2 linked regions of the Anaerocolumna sp. AGMB13020 genome follow. The main gene of each other region encodes a partner of the protein of the gene in region 2 in a complex. Links are inferred from orthologs where the notes say so. Each region holds a gene or a part of one and is shown on either strand. Other genes may lie near its edges.

The links.
Region 1: the proteins of groL (region 2) and metK are in contact, whole or in part, in a cryo-EM structure (PDB 8P4O), measured with the Escherichia coli proteins. The link is inferred for Anaerocolumna sp. AGMB13020 from one-to-one orthologs.

The regions. Positions count from the first base shown.
Region 1 is NZ_CP136910.1:3,111,249-3,119,643, forward strand. Bases 3,172-6,004 are described here. They hold metK (methionine adenosyltransferase), read left to right. Parts: upstream 3,172-3,909; coding sequence 3,910-5,100; downstream 5,101-6,004. Other genes in these bases: R2R35_RS12670 (HD-GYP domain-containing protein), read right to left, coding at 3,172-3,391; R2R35_RS12680 (sensor histidine kinase), read left to right, coding at 5,317-6,004. Also shown: R2R35_RS12660 (shikimate kinase), read left to right, coding at 15-524; R2R35_RS12665 (UDP-N-acetylglucosamine 1-carboxyvinyltransferase), read left to right, coding at 824-2,125; more of R2R35_RS12670, read right to left, coding at 2,294-3,171; more of R2R35_RS12680, read left to right, coding at 6,005-6,843; R2R35_RS12685 (response regulator transcription factor), read left to right, coding at 6,886-7,575; R2R35_RS12690 (TM1266 family iron-only hydrogenase system putative regulator), read left to right, coding at 7,731-7,985; R2R35_RS12695 (nitroreductase family protein), read left to right, coding at 8,174-8,395. UniProt on the Escherichia coli protein: Catalyzes the formation of S-adenosylmethionine (AdoMet) from methionine and ATP.
Region 2 is NZ_CP136910.1:2,157,483-2,165,944, forward strand. The notes cover bases 162-3,061. They hold groL (chaperonin GroEL), read right to left. Parts: upstream 2,473-3,061; coding sequence 850-2,472; downstream 162-849. Other genes in these bases: R2R35_RS08510 (DUF6106 family protein), read right to left, coding at 162-551; R2R35_RS08520 (co-chaperone GroES), read right to left, coding at 2,591-2,878. In the rest of the region: more of R2R35_RS08510, read right to left, coding at 54-161; R2R35_RS08525 (response regulator transcription factor), read left to right, coding at 3,523-4,209; R2R35_RS08530 (HAMP domain-containing sensor histidine kinase), read left to right, coding at 4,206-5,336; R2R35_RS08535 (ABC transporter permease), read left to right, coding at 5,425-7,755; R2R35_RS08540 (ABC transporter ATP-binding protein), read left to right, coding at 7,760-8,462.

The sequences.
Region 1 (8,395 bases), 960 kb from region 2 along the record:
GAAAGGACATGCCCATGAAGAATATTGTTTTAGTTGGAATGCCTTCAGCCGGTAAAAGTACCATTGGAATTATCCTTGCTAAGGTTTTGGGATATCAGTTTCTTGATTCCGACCTATTAATTCAGGAGCAGGAAAAAGAATTATTAAAGGATATCATTGACAAAAGAGGAATAGATGGTTTTCTGGCTATTGAAAATCAGATTAATAGAGAGATAGATACCGATCATACGGTGATTGCTACAGGCGGAAGTGTCATATATGGGAAAGAAGCAATGGAACACCTTCAGGAAACTGGAGTCATTGTGTATATTAAGCTAACACTTCAGACAATATCGGAACGCCTTGGAAATATCAAACAGAGAGGGGTTGTTCTTCGAAAGGGACAGACTTTGAAGATGCTTTATGAGGAGAGATGTCCTCTTTATGAAAAGTATGCCCATATAACAGTTGATGGTGAAGATCTGAACACGGAAGAGCTAATGGAAAATATTATAAATGCTCTTAAGGATTATGAAAATAACTAATGCAGTGAAAGCAGAATAGTAAAAATAGTAACGATTAGTATGTTATGTAGTTAACAAAGACTACAAGATACAGAATATGGTGAAAAATTATTTACAACCTGCATTTTTATGGTATAATCAATTTGATTTAAATTACGAATGAATATGATTGATAAAAAATAGAGAACGAACATAAACCGTGATATATGGCAGCCTCTTTGCGTAAGCTTGAGCATAAGGGGTCTAATTTTATGTAAATGTCATAAAAGAAAAAGAAATAGTGCGGACAGTATAGAAACCGCAAAATAAAGAGGTGTGCGATGGAGCAGTATATTATAAAGGGCGGCAATGCCTTGCAGGGAGAGGTCACTATCGGTGGTGCCAAGAATGCAGCACTGGGTATTTTATGTGCAGCAATAATGACAGATGAAACAGTAGTAATCGGAAATTTACCCGACATCAGTGATATTCATATACTGATACAGGCAGTTGAAGAAATCGGAGCCAAAGTTGAGCGTATAGATAAGCATACTGTTAAGGTTAACGGAAAAGATATTGATCCCTGTATTGGAATTGATTATGATTTTATCAGAAAAATAAGAGCGTCCTATTATCTTCTGGGAGCTTTACTTGGTAAATACAAAAAAGCACAGGTTGCCTTACCCGGAGGCTGTAATATCGGAAGCCGTCCTATCGATCAGCACATTAAAGGGCTGGAGGCTTTAGGCGCTACCGTAAAGATTGAGCATGGTATGATAAAAGCTGAGGCCGAAGAACTGAAAGGCAACCATATCTACCTGGATTGTGCCAGTGTTGGAGCTACTATCAACATTATGCTTGCCGCCTGTCTTTCCGAAGGTGTAACCATTATTGAGAATTCTGCAAAGGAACCGCATGTTGTTGACGTTGCGAACTTCTTAAATAGTATGGGTGCCAACATTAAAGGTACAGGAACCGATGTTATCCGTATCAAAGGTGTGGAGAAGTTAAACGGCAGTGAATACTCCATTATCCCTGATCAGATTGAAGCAGGAACGTTCATGTTTGCAGCAGCTGCAACAAAAGGAAATGTCCTTATTAAAAATGTCATACCAAAGCATCTCGAGGCCATAACAGCAAAGCTTATAGAGATTGGCGCACAGGTCGAGGAATATGATGATGCCGTAAGAGTAAGTGCAACGGGTACTCTTGGACATACTCATGTAAAGACTCTCCCTTATCCAGGTTTTCCTACCGATATGCAGCCTCAGATTTCTGCGGTTTTAGTTACTTCTGAAGGAACCAGTATTGTTACGGAAACAGTTTATGAGAACAGACTTCGATATGTGGATGAATTCGCCAGAATGGGTGCCAATATAAAAGTAGAAGGCAATACAGCGGTAATTATGGGTGTTAAGAATCTTACGGGTGCTATTGTGACTGCTCCTGATTTAAGAGCCGGTGCTGCCCTTGTTATAGCAGGCCTTGCAGCAACCGGTTTTACCTTTGTTGAACAGGTTGAGTATATTGAGCGAGGATATGAGCATTTCGAGAGAAAGATGCAGCAGCTGGGAGCCATCATGGAAAAAGTTGATGTGGAAGATGAAAAAGCAATTCAGAAATTTAAATTAAAGGTAAGTTAATAAAAGTGCTGACGTAAGGATATCTGCGTCAGCACTTTTTGTGGTATAGAAAGAATATATTCAGGTTCGCAATGAACATATATAGGTTCATAAGTATATAGGTTTACAAAGAAAATACAGTATGAAAGAATTAGAGAAGATTGTGTTCTGTTATAGCTAATTTTCCTGTTAGAGCAGAGCTTCTATGATAATATCTTTCTCTTTTGAAAGATCAAGGAAGGCTGCACCTACCTGAACGATAGGTTTGGAAAGGGCATGTTTGTTAATCATTCGTATTTCCCCTTCTTTTCCGTTGCTTAAACGGACCTTATTACCTACATAAGCTTGTATAATCTTCTCCAGGAACAAAAGCACATAAGCTGGATCATACTTTTGAAGGCCTTCGGACTCAAATACAGAGATAGCCTGAAAAGGACTTAAAGCAGGACGATAAACTCTTGCGGAGGTCATGGCATCGTATACATCAATAATTCCGATGATCTTAGCAAAAGGTTCTATCTTATCTGCTGTCAGTTTATAGGGATATCCACTACCATCGCAACGTTCATGATGCATTAACGCTACGTTGGCTATTCTTGGATCAAGGTCCTTGCTCTTCAACACATTATACCCCTGAAGGGTGTGGGTCTTTATGGTTACGTAATCAGTAGGAGTCAGCTTCTCCTGTTTATTAATCAGTTCATTTGGAAGAGAGAGCTTACCAATATCGTGAAGAAGTCCTGCCAGTGTAAGAAGCTCGATTTCCTTCTCCGGCAGATTAAGCCATTTACCGAATACATTGCTTAGTAATGATACATTGAGACAGTGTACGTATGTAATATCATCATGCTCTCTCATACAGTGAAGCATGTCAAAGACATGGATTCCATTCCGGCTCTTTTCCAGTAAATCTGAGGTGTGCTCCAGGAGGCCAGATACGTCTATGGGTTCATTGGCATCAGAAAGTTTATCCAATTCACCTTTAAAGGAATCAACTTTTTGGTTAAACGATTGTTGAAACTCTTTGAATTCTGCGCTAGTACGCACCTTCTCAGAATAACTGACTTCTTTTACCGGTTCTGGTGCTTTCTGCGGTTCGGAGGTATCCTTTCCCTCAGACACGATAATATTGAATTCAGTGATTGAATTAAATTTGAGTCTTGTAATTATACGATCAGTCAGCATGATCCCTTTGGATATAACTAATTGATTGGATGCATTATAAATATCATCGGCAACAATCATTCCGGGCTTAGCCTGTCGCATGGATATCCTTTGTTTCTTCACGTTTAATCCGCTCCTATCTGTGCCTTCGTGGCGCATGGTTACAGGGTTTAGAGCAACCTGTTTTTACCATATAGGCTAAGTATATTTAATCTCAAATCAGTTGTCAATAAAAAAATACTTGACAAAGATACCTATATAAGATATCCTCAATTACGTAACATAATATAATAAAACTTATATCTCTTATTCAGAGTGACGGAGAGTAAAGGCTCTATGAAGTCACGGCAACCCCCTATGCGGAAGGTGCCAACCTGAGCGAGTAATCGAACAATAAGAGGATTTGATGCTTTTTTTTCAAGTCCGCTTAGCAGGACTTTTTTTTATGTAAGGAAAAGACAATAGATATCCTATACCGAAGGAGTCCTACAAGCAGAATGCACATGACGCGCAAAAGGAAAGATTGTCAATATGACCAAGTGCATTAGCGCTTGAATCTGGAAAACCAGGTTCTTTGATCTTGCAGTGATAGAGGAAAAGTTTTGAGTATGTGTGCCGTGGAGCACAGATAGGAGTTAGCTATGAATAAATTATTATTTACATCGGAGTCCGTAACCGAGGGGCATCCCGATAAAATCTGTGATCAGATTTCCGATTCTGTTTTGGATGCCATGTTAGAGCAGGATCCTATGAGCCGTGTTGCCTGCGAAACAGCAATAACCACCGGTTTAGTACTGGTTATGGGAGAGATTACAACAAATGGCTATGTAGACATTCAGAAAATCGTACGTGATACTATCAGAGAGATTGGATATGACAGATCAGATTATGGTTTTGATGCCAATACCTGCGGTGTTATCGTAGCGTTAGACGAGCAGTCTTCTGATATCGCTATGGGTGTTAACAAAGCCCTTGAAGCGAAGGAAAAGACCATGTCCGAGGACGAGCTGGAAGCAATCGGTGCAGGTGATCAGGGTATGATGTTTGGTTATGCAAGCAATGAGACAGAAGAGTATCTGCCTTATCCTATTTCTTTAGCACATAAGCTTACCAGACAGTTGACAAAAGTACGTAAAGACGGAACTCTTTCTTATTTAAGACCCGACGGAAAATCTCAGGTAACCGTAGAATATAATGAAGCCGGCAAACCAGTGCATTTAAATGCGGTAGTTCTTTCTACTCAGCACGGTGCGGAAGTTACGCAGGAACAGATTCATGCAGATATCAAGAAATATGTATTTGATGAAGTTCTTCCAGCAGAACTGGTAGATGAGAATACAAAGTTCTTTATTAATCCCACCGGCAGATTTGTAATCGGCGGACCCAATGGTGACAGCGGTTTAACAGGCCGCAAGATCATTGTAGACACTTATGGCGGATATGCTCGTCACGGCGGTGGTGCTTTCTCTGGTAAGGATTGCACAAAGGTAGACCGTTCAGCTGCTTATGCAGCACGTTATGTAGCAAAGAATATCGTAGCTGCAGGTCTGGCTGAAAAATGTGAGATTCAGTTATCCTATGCAATCGGTGTGGCACAGCCTACCTCCATTATGGTTGATACTTTCGGAACAAGTTCCTTAAGTGCCGATGAGTTCGTTGAAATCATTCGTGAGAACTTTGATCTTCGTCCCGCAGGAATTATTAAGATGCTTGACTTAAGACGTCCTATCTACAAGCAGACTGCAGCTTACGGACATTTTGGAAGAAATGATCTTGATCTGCCTTGGGAGAAGACAGATAAAGCAGAGATATTAAGCAGCTATAAGAAATAAGGTTTTATTAAGTTGATATAAGTTGTACAATCAGAAGGTTTTCCATTTATGGCGAGCCTTCTTTTTTTATAAAATATTTAGAAAACTCATAGTTATTTTCAGTGTAGAAGCCGGAGGCTTATGGTATAATAACCTATAGAAGCATGGAAGATTCTGTGAATACAATTATGATTGAATCACCTGCTTTTTGCACAAGAAGAATAGGAGGTTCCTGAATTGAAATTAAAGAGCAGGCTGTTTACGGCCTTTCTTATTATAACTACGATACCTCTTTTGCTGGTTTGCTTGTCCATTAGTATTATAATCGGATATCAGAACAATGAGATTAAACAGGTCTATGATGTGAAAACAGATTCTATCACAGCCATATCAAACCCCGTACAGCTCTTAAGCAGACTTACAAAAGGTGTATACAATGAAATTGTTTTAATGGCAGCTAAGAATCCGGATAAATTTGAAGACAATGAATATGTGAACTATCTGGAGAAGGAACTTACCGGAAAGTATTCCTATCTTGTTATACGTAAGGAGGATACCTTTCTATACAGCGGAAATACAACAAAATTCGAAAAAATACAAAACAGTATTCCGAAATTTGGTAAGTATACCGGAACAGTGGAAGGCGGACTTTATGTGGACGGGCAATATCCTTTTCTCTTAAAGCAGCAGGATTTCCACTTTAGTGACGGTACCGAAGGAAGCGTCATAATCATTACGGAGCTGGATACTTTGATTCCTCAGATTAAGGCTTCCGCCATACAGCTTCTCCTTTCACTTATTTCAATTATAATATTAACAGCATCAGTGTTGATAATATGGATTTACCGAAGTGTTATAATACCAATTAATACACTTCATGCTGCAACCAATGCCATGAAGGAAGGCAATCTGGATTATTCCATCGAAGGTGATCCGGAGGATGAAATCGGAAGGCTCTGTGTGGACTTCGAGGAGATGAGAATACGTCTCAAAGAGCTGATAGATGTAAGGCTTCGTTATGAGCAGGAAATGAAAGAATTAATCAGTAATATTTCTCACGATCTGAGGACGCCTATAACTGCAATCAAAGGTTATGCGGAAGGGATTATGGACGGAGTTGCAGATACGAAGGAGAAGCAGGAGAAATATCTTAAGACAATTTACACAAAGGCTAACGATTTATCTGCCCTGGTAGATGAACTGTCTTTTTACTCTAAAATTGACTGTAATACCATGCCGTATACCTTCTCCTGTCTTAACCTTGGCGATTATTTTGAGGACTGCTTCGGTGAGATTAACCTGGATCTGGAGGTTAAGAATATAGAAGTGGAATATCATAATGATACGGATAAAGACACCAAGGTTAATGTAGATGCAGAGCAGCTGAAACGTGTGGTTAATAATATCGTTGGAAATTCCGTAAAATATATGAATCGAAAAAATGGACGTATCATGATACGAATTATGGAGGGCGGCAGTTTTAACCGACCGGAGGATGTGGTAATCTGCATCGAAGATAATGGTGTGGGGATTCCAAAGAAAGACCTTCCTTATGTATTTGAGCGGTTCTACAGGGCAGATGCCTCCAGAAATTCCACCAAAGGCGGAACCGGATTGGGACTTGCCATTGCCAAGAAAATCATAGAAGATCATATGGGGACTATATGGGCGGAAAGTGATGAAGAAAAAGGTACCGCCATATTTTTCTCCTTAAAGAAATGCAAGGAATGTCCAGAACAGGAACAGTCTATCAACGAAGGTTAACATTTAATTATATAAAATAAAGAATTTGGAATGGAGGATACTATGAGCAGAATATTAATTGTAGAAGATGAAATGGCAATTGCAGAGCTGGAGAAGGATTATCTGGAGCTCAGCGGTTTTGAGGTGGATATAGAAAACACAGGTGATCAGGGACTTGAAAGAGCACTGAATGAAGATTTTGATCTGATAATTCTGGATCTGATGCTTCCGGGACTTGATGGTTTTGAGATCTGTAAGTCTATCCGAAGTGCAAAAAATATACCTATCTTTATGGTATCAGCGAAAAAAGAGGATATCGATAAGATCAGGGGCTTAGGAATGGGCGCTGATGACTATATCACAAAACCCTTTAGTCCCAGCGAGCTGGTAGCCAGAGTAAAGGCGCACCTGGCACGTTATGAAAGACTAATCGGTGAAAGTGTCAGAGAAAATGAGATTATTGAAATCAGGGGAATTAAGATTGACAAGACGGCCAGACGAGTATACGTTAATAGTGAAGAGAAGAATTTTACCACAAAAGAGTTCGACCTTTTAACCTTTTTAGCGGAGAACCCCAATCGCGTATATACGAAAGAAGAGCTATTCCAGGAAATCTGGGATATGGACTCCATTGGTGATATTGCTACAGTTACGGTGCATATCAAGAAAATCAGAGAAAAGATTGAATTTAACACCTCAAAGCCACAGTATATTGAGACGATATGGGGTGTGGGTTACCGTTTTAAAGTGTAATTAGAACCGAAAATGGTATAAAAAATGAGCAATGGGACCGGCAGGTTTTAAACAGGTCCAAAGCCAAGCCACATTGAATTCCTCCAGTGTTAGGGGAATCTACACGATGTGTCTTTCAGAAAAAAGAATATATGTATCAGGAAGAGGGAGCGAGTATGGAGACCAGGATTGCTTTAGTTGGTATTATTGTAGAGAATCTTGAAAAGGTAGAGGAGGTAAATCATATTCTTCATGAATATGGGAAATTTATTGTGGGCAGAATGGGACTGCCGATTAAAGAACATGGTGTAAATATTATCAGCATTGTAGTAGAATCAGACAGCAATACGATTAATTCTCTGTCCGGCAAGCTCGGCATGTTGGAAGGAATCAGCGCTAAGACAGTATATTCAAAAACGGGAACCAATTAATAAAAGGCTTGGTACGACAGGCAGATTGAGGATGCATAGGTTATCCTCTTAGAATTAAAGTATGCCAGAGTGGGAATTTGAGTTAGTGTGGAAGAAGCTTAATATGAGATGCTGACACCAATAGATACTTCTGTATTATTTATCTATGGGAGTAGCTTTTACAAGTCTGAGGCAGGAGGGAATTCAATATGTATGATATCTTAAAAACAAGACGAAGCATCCGAAAGTTTACGGAAAAGAACTTGGAGGAAGCAGTATTAGAGGAAATATTAAAAGGGGCCTTAATGGCACCCTCTTCCCGAAGTATTAGGCCTTGGGAACTTGTAGTGGTAAGAGACAAGGATACCTTAAGTTCCCTAAGCCGCTGCAGAGGTGCGCAGTCAGCGCTTATCGGAGGAGCGGATACAGCT
Region 2 (8,462 bases):
ATGTGTAACGAATACTCCATTGCTTTCGATCAATTAACTGTTAAAGTCAAAGACTAATACTGCACAAGTTTTCTGGGGTTCTTCATCTTGATACAATTTAACATTTTCTCATTCGGCTCAAATAAGATCTTTAAGTTCTTCTCACCCTGACGATAAATGATTACATAAGGGGTAGTTTCCTTATTGCCGGAAGAGAAATCCTTCACATCGCATTTAATATGATTATAGCTATCCAAAGCATGGGAACCCTGAGGAGCCATTACTTCTACCTGCTCGAAATCAATTTTAAGAGCATTCTTTCTCTTGGATTTACCCATGATCTTATCAAAATCCAACTGTCCGTCACAGTATACATACTCATATTCTAAACTAAGTCTCGGAAAGAAATAAAAAATACCTACTATCACGATAGCCGCCACAAATAACATGATCTGGTTGCTTAATGATATAATAAATAACAGAACAGCTGCAAATATCAATAATATTCTTATAGCATATGTCCCAGCAGTTTCCTTTCTCTTGACTCCTGCCTCTGCATATAACTCGTTCATTTTTATGCCTCCTAACCTTATTTTATGCCATAATCCTATTATACATTTTGTCAGAATTATAATAACAGGTTGCTGACCTATCAGCTTTTTTACCGAACGGCATGTCTTTAAGCCCATTATACTAAAAAAACTCACAAAGGAAAAGCCTTAATAGCAAAATAATTCTAATATCTTTATAAAAAGTTATAAAAAATTCAAGAAAAACAGTAACTAAAAAAGCTGTTTGAATTCTTGTATTAAGAAATTCAAACAGCTTTCTGGTAATTATCGTATATTTATTTATTGGAAGAGCTGGAAATTACATCATTCCCATTCCGCCGGCACCTGCAGGCATTGCTGGCTCATTGGATTTTATATTAGCAACTACAGATTCTGTAGTTAACAGAGTTGATGCAACGCTAGTAGCGTTCTGAAGAGCGCTTCTTGTAACCTTGGCAGGATCTAAGATACCAGCAGAAACCATATCTACATAAGCTTCTTTCAGCGCGTCAAAACCAACGCCGGGTTCTTTCTCTTTTACCTTGCTGGTAACAACGGAGCCTTCAAGACCTGCATTGGATACGATGCAGTGAAGAGGCGCTTCCAGAGCTTTCAGTATAATATTAGCACCTGTCTTCTCGTCTCCTTCTAAAGTAGCTGCTAATGCAGCAACATCTTTGGAAGCATGAATGTAAGCAGAACCACCACCTGCTACGATACCTTCTTCAACAGCTGCTCTTGTAGCTGCAAGAGCATCTTCCATACGAAGTTTCTTCTCTTTCATTTCTGTTTCAGTAGCAGCACCTACACGGATAACAGCTACACCACCTGCTAATTTAGCAAGTCTTTCCTGTAATTTCTCTTTATCGAATTCAGAAGTAGTTTCTTCAATCTGAGCTTTGATCTGAGAAATTCTTGCATCGATATTGTTCTTCTGTCCTTCACCATCAACAATGATAGTGTTTTCTTTCTGAACTTTTACGGATTTTGCACGGCCTAACTGATCAAGAGAAGTCTCTTTCAGATCAAGACCTAAATCGTCGGAAATTACTGTACCGCCTGTAAGAACAGCGATATCCTGAAGCATTTCTTTTCTTCTGTCGCCATAGCCAGGAGCTTTTACTGCAACAACGCTGAAAGTTCCTCTTAACTTGTTAACGATTAAGGTTGTTAATGCTTCACCTTCGATATCTTCAGCTATGATTAAAAGTCTAGCACCAGACTGAACGATCTGCTCTAAAACAGGAAGTATATCCTGAATATTGGAGATTTTCTTGTCTGTGATCAAGATATATGGATTGTCTAAATTGGCTTCCATTTTGTCCATGTCAGTTGCCATGTAAGCAGAGATATATCCTCTGTCAAACTGCATACCTTCTACCAGGTCAAGCTCGGTCTTCATAGTCTTGGATTCTTCAATTGTGATAACACCGTCATTGGATACTTTCTCCATAGCGTCTGCTACCATTTCACCAACGGAATCATCACCAGCGGAAATTGCTGCAACTCTTGCAATCTGCTCTTTGCCGTTAAGTTTAGAGCTCATTTTTAAGATAGCGTCAACTGCTGTATCAGTAGCTTTCTGCATACCTTTTCTTAAGATAATAGGATTAGCACCTGCTGCCAGGTTCTTGATGCCTTCATTGATCATAGCCTGTGCAAGAACAGTAGCTGTAGTTGTACCATCACCTGCAACATCATTGGTCTTTGTTGCAACTTCTTTTACTAACTGAGCTCCCATGTTCTCAAAAGCATCTTCTAATTCGATTTCCTTCGCAATGGTAACACCATCGTTTGTAATTAAAGGAGCACCGTAGGATTTATCAAGTACAACGTTTCTTCCCTTAGGTCCTAATGTAACTTTAACTGTATTTGCTAATAAATTAACGCCACTTTCCAGAGCTGCTCTGGCTTCTGCACCATGTTTAATTTCTTTTGCCATTTTAATAACCTCCTAAATTATTCTTAAATAATCGTAAACTTCCTATCTGGTTAGATACAACCATACACCAAACGTACCAAAAATATTTTGGCAATGTGTGATACGAAATCTTTTATAATTAGTCTTCTACAACAGCAACGATATCGTTTTGTTTTACAACAATGTATTCCTGATCCTCTAATTTAACCTCAGTTCCGGAATATTTAGAGAAAATAACCTTATCTCCAACCTTAACCTGCATAGTTACTTCTTTCCCGTCTACAACACCGCCGGGGCCTACTGCAATAACTTCCGCCTGCTGAGGTTTTTCTTTTGCCTGACCAGGTAAAACAATACCTGATTTTGTTGTCTCTTCAGCAACAAGCTGCTTTAAAACCACTTTGTCTCCTAAAGGCACTAATTTCATTTTCATTTCCTCCTTATGATATCAATATTTCATTAAAAAAGGCATATTTTGAGTTTTATTAGCACTCGCTTCTATTGAGTGCTAACCGATAAACATATATTAGTAAATTTGCATTTATAATGCAACTATACTTTCCGCTCAAAAACAGGTAAAATAGGCAAATACATTAATATAACTCTCAAATAATCCTCTTATCTCATTTTTTCTCACTTTTTTAAAATTTTATCAGAGCATTACTACTATTATATAGGAATAATCGTCTCATAGCAATCTTCAATTACATGATTTAACTATTATTTACCACCTATTCAATTCTATTCTATATTTCTTATAGGATAATACAGTCTTATATCAAAAAGTAATCCCAACTTTTTGATATCCTCTTATGACTGACAGAAAAGCACTCGGTTTAGGGCAAAAAATACTTACCTAAATGAAAGACCTCCGTTGACCTCTTAGGTAATTAACAATATAATGTCTTTGTTTCAGCAGGTAATTACTGGGTGATTATTTTAGTGTCAGGCAATAAATGAAATAATAAATCTTAAGGTAATGTTAAGGTTAACCATGTTTAATTGAAAGGTAGGGTTACTATAATGAACTTACAGCTTGAGGGTATGATGAGAAAGAAGAGAGGTGAAACCATGAGCAAAACTATTCTGATTGTAGATGATGAGAAAGAAATTCGTGAGCTTTTGCGATTATATATAGAAAAGGAAGGCTATATTGTAATACAAGCTGAAAATGGATTGGAAGCGCTTAAACAGTCCGCATCCGTGCGAATTGATCTGGCTGTCATTGACATTATGATGCCTGAGCTTGACGGTTATCAGCTAATCAAAGGGTTGAGAGCGCGCAGCAATCTTCCAATTATCGTTGTGAGTGCCAAAACGGAAAATCATGAAAAAATACTGGGACTTGACCTTGGTGCGGACGATTATGTGACAAAGCCCTTTGACCCTTTGGAGGTCACTGCCCGTATCAAAGCTCAATTACGCCGTTATAATGGGGGTACGGGGGATTACGAAACAGATTTACTGACAGCAGGCGAACTGAGCTTGGATATTTCCGCTTGCATCCTTCGCTTTGGCAGTGAGACAATCCCTCTTACCGCCACGGAATTTAATATGATGAAGCTGTTGATGCAAAGTCCCGGCCGCGTATACACCAAACAGCAGATTTATGAAGCTGCATGGCAGGAGGCAACTATTGTGGACGACAATACCGTGATGGTCGCTATCAGCAAGCTGCGCAGCAAACTTCCTGACCATGACTCAGTATCCATTGGAACCGTCAGAGGCTTAGGTTATCGTCTGGAGGTGCGTACTTGAAGAAAAAGCTTAGTTTTAAAAAAGTCATCATGCGAAGATTCGTAAGCTACATCATCGGAATTGCACTGACACTTCTGCTATTGGAGCTTCTATTCAGTCTGTTTACCTTAAGTAACGGGATGAACTTCTCAGAACTAGCATCTTCCCCTCTGGCCGAAGGGACGAAACCCCTTCAAATCATACTTTCCGTTATCTGGATTCTTGTCACTGTCGCAGTTTATTCTATAGGAATTGTCCTTTTTGGGCGCGGAATCAGCAGGAAAATCATGGAGCCCGTTCAAAAAATGGAAGAAGGTTTCAAAGAGGTTACGGCCGGCCGTTTGGACACTAGACTGGAATTTGAAACAGAGACGGAATTTGGCGAAATGCGGGATGCCTTCAATTATATGGTGCAAAAGCTGAAAGACTCGGAAGAAAAACGAATGACAATGGAAAATGAGAGGATGCAACTTTTCTCCCATATCGCACATGATTTGAAAACCCCCATGACAACGATTTCCGGCTATGCAGGGGCCTTGGCAAACGGTATGGTGGATGACCCGGACAAACAACAGGAATACCATCTGGCAATCAAAGCAAAAGCCGGGCAGATGAACCAATTGATTGACCAGCTGCTTTCCTACTCCAAGTTGGGCACACCGCAATACCGCATGAATTTTGAAAAGGTAGACTTAGTCGAGCTACTTCGTGCATCTTGTGCCACTTTGTTTGGCGAAATTGAAAGCAAGCAGATGAACTTGGAACTGCGGCTACCAGACAAACCTGTATATTACCTGGTGGATTCTTTGGAAACTAACCGGGCCATCAGTAATCTGCTGACAAATGCAATCCGCCATAACCCTGTGGGCAGCTTATTGTCCGTGGGGCTAATGGATGAACCAGGCAGTATTCAGATTCAAATTGCCGATACCGGAACAGCTATCCCGAAGGCAATCGCTGGGAATCTGTTCGAGCCTTTTGTTTCCGGCAGTGTTTCAAGAAGTACCAGCAGTGGTACGGGACTTGGGCTTGCCATTGTGAAAAAGGTGATGGAACAGCACTCCGGTGAGGTCTACGTAGTGGATGCCCCCGCTCCTTTTACAAAAAAGTTTGTCCTGAGCTTTCCAAAAGCTTCCGGACACAGATAAACGAAGGGATAAGTGCTAATAGTTTTGTCCTGTGTAATTCTAAAGCAAAACCTGTATACACAAAACATATACAGAAAAGGGGGTATATATGTATTATAAAATGATTAAGAATGATATCCGTAAAAGTAAGCTGATTACCATCACAATAACAGCGTTTATCCTCATTGCTGCCATGCTTACTGCTCTGGCTGCATCACTGACCTTAAACCTGTTCGGCGCTATCGACAATATGCTTCTTTCGTCAAAATCGCTTCATTACATGCAGATGCACACAGGCGACGTAGATATGGAACAGTTACATAGCTTCGCGGATGCCAATGACAGCGTAGAGGATTATCAGGTATTGGAGTTTCTCAACATCGAAGGTGCGGATATTGTCATCGGGGAGGATACCCTTGCCGGAAGCATACAAGACAACGGTCTTTGCGTGCAAAGCGAGAAGTTCGACTTTCTGCTTAACTTAAATGGTGATGTCATACATCCCACAGATGGTGAAATCTATGTCCCCATCTACTACAGGCAGGAAGGAAACGCAATGCTTGGGGATACGGTGACCATCCACGGAATTTCCTTTACCATCGCTGGTTTTTTGCGTGATTCGGTTATGAATGCGGCGCTGGTAAGCTCCAAGCGGTTCCTTGTGAACCAGGCAGATTTTGAAAGAGTCCGTGTATTCGGGCAGTTAGAGAATCTTATTGAATTCCGGCTGAACGCGGACGTTTCCTTCCCGGCTTTTGAGGCTGCCTATCAAGGCGCGGGGCTCCCGGCAAACGGCCCTCCCCCTATCACTTATACGCAGGTGAAGATGATAAATGGTATTACGGACGGCATCATGATTTCCGTGCTGATGCTGATTGGAGCCCTTGTGATCCTAATGGCATTTTTGTGTATTCGCTTTACGTTATTGGCCAAAATAGAAGAGGATTATAAGGAAATAGGTGTCCTTAAAGCGGTTGGAATGCGAATATCACAGATTAAAAAACTCTATCTTATGAAATACGGCGCTATTTCGGGTGCGGCCTGTATGCTGGGTTTTCTGGTTTCCCTTCCACTCCAGGCTCCTTTCATGAAAAATATCCGATTGTACATGGGTGAAAGCGGTAACCCGCTACCCGGCCTGTTTTGCGGACTTTTGGGGGCGGCGCTAATCGGCGGGAGTGTCATGTTGTATGTAAACAGTGTATTGCGACGCTTCCGTAAAATATCCGCGATGCAGGCGATTCGATTCGGTGCACCACAGGAAAAGTCGAAATCATCCAGAAACTTTCAACTGAATAATAACAGGCTTTTTTCCAGGAATATCTTTCTTGGAATCAAGGATATTGTTTCCCGGAAAAAACTGTATGTCACCATGTTGATGGTTCTGGTCGTTTCTTCTTTTCTTATGGCTGTTCCTCAAAATATCAGCAGCACAATTTCTGCGGAGAACTTTATCACCTACATGGGTATGGGCATTTGTGACGTAAATATCGGGGTGATGCGAACACAGGTAGAGGACGTACTGGGAAAAGCGGCGGAAGTTGCTGACATGCTGGCAAAGGATGAGAATGTTGAAAAGTATGCTTTGTTCACCGGTATGATGTTAGACCGAAAAGCAGACAATGGGACGAAAGAGAAACTGCGGGTGACATTTGGTGACTATTCCGCCTTTCCCATAACCTACTCCAGAGGTCGTGCACCACAAGCAGAAACAGAGCTCGCCCTCTCCGTCCTCAATGCCAAAGACCTTAATAAAACCCTCGGGGATGAAATTATTTTAATCGTTAACGGTACAGAAAAACACCTGACGGTCTGTGGAATTTACTCTGATGTCACCAATGGCGGGCGAACAGCACAAGCCACTTTTGCCGCAGAGCATGAAGAGATTTTAAGCGTTGGAATTGCGGTTACCTTTCGCGACCGCCAAAGTGTAAAAGCAGCAATATCACAGTACAGGGAGCAGTTTCTCTTTGCAAAAGTTACCGGCATTAAGGAGAGTATTGGGCAGATGCTCGGCTCTATGCGAGACGCCATCCGGATTGCTTCTGTTGTTGCTGCCATAGTAACTGTCCTGCTAACACTACTGGTCACTGTGCTGTTCTTTAAAATGCTGGTGGCAAAAGACCGGTATCCCATCGCCATTCTGAAATCAATGGGCTTCACCAGTGCAGACATACGCTGTCAGTATCTTACACGCTCCATTACTGTGCTGGCACTGGGCTTAATCATCGGTACCATTCTGGCAAACACGCTGGGAGAGCTTGTCGGCGTGGCAATCATATCTTCCTTTGGTGCAACTACCTTTCATTTTATGGTAAATCCCTGGTTTGTCTACCTCGGTTCACCTCTGCTGCTCACAGGTTGCGTTGTCACTGCTACCATGTTTGGAATTTCCGGTATCCAGGCATTAAAAATTTCACAGCATATGAAGGAGGCTTAACATAATGAATAATATCATTACTGGTAAAAATCTCGTAAAAATCTTTGGCAAGGGTAAAGAACAGGCAAAGGTATTGAACGAAGTAAATGTAGAAATAGCAAAGGGTGAATTTGTTGCTGTAATGGGGCCGTCCGGTTCTGGGAAATCCACACTGCTGTTCGTGCTCAGCGGCATGGATGAGCTAACAAGCGGATCTGTTAAATTTGGAGATACCGAACTAGCGAAGCTTCGTGAAAATACGCTTGCGGATATTCGCAAGACTCAAATGGGTTTTATATTTCAACAGCCCACAATGCTTAAAAACCTGAATCTTTTGGATAATATCCTTCTCCCTGCTACAAATGAAGGCAAAAAAGATAAAGCAAGTCTTACGCGAAAAGCGAAAATCCTAATGAAGAAAACGGGGCTTGACGGACTTGAGAGCAGGGATACCACGGAAGTTTCGGGCGGACAGCTCCAACGGGCCGGAATCTGCCGAGCCCTGATGAATAGTCCTAAGATTCTTTTTGCCGACGAACCGACCGGCGCACTCAACTCAAAATCGGCAGAGGAAATCATGGGATTGTTGGTGGATATCAACAAAGAAGGCACTGCCATATTACTTGTAACCCACGACGCGAAAGTCGCAGCGAAAGCTGACAGGGTTCTGTTTATGAAAGACGGAAATATCGCTGCTGAACTTACGCTTCAAAAGTTCAACGACAGGG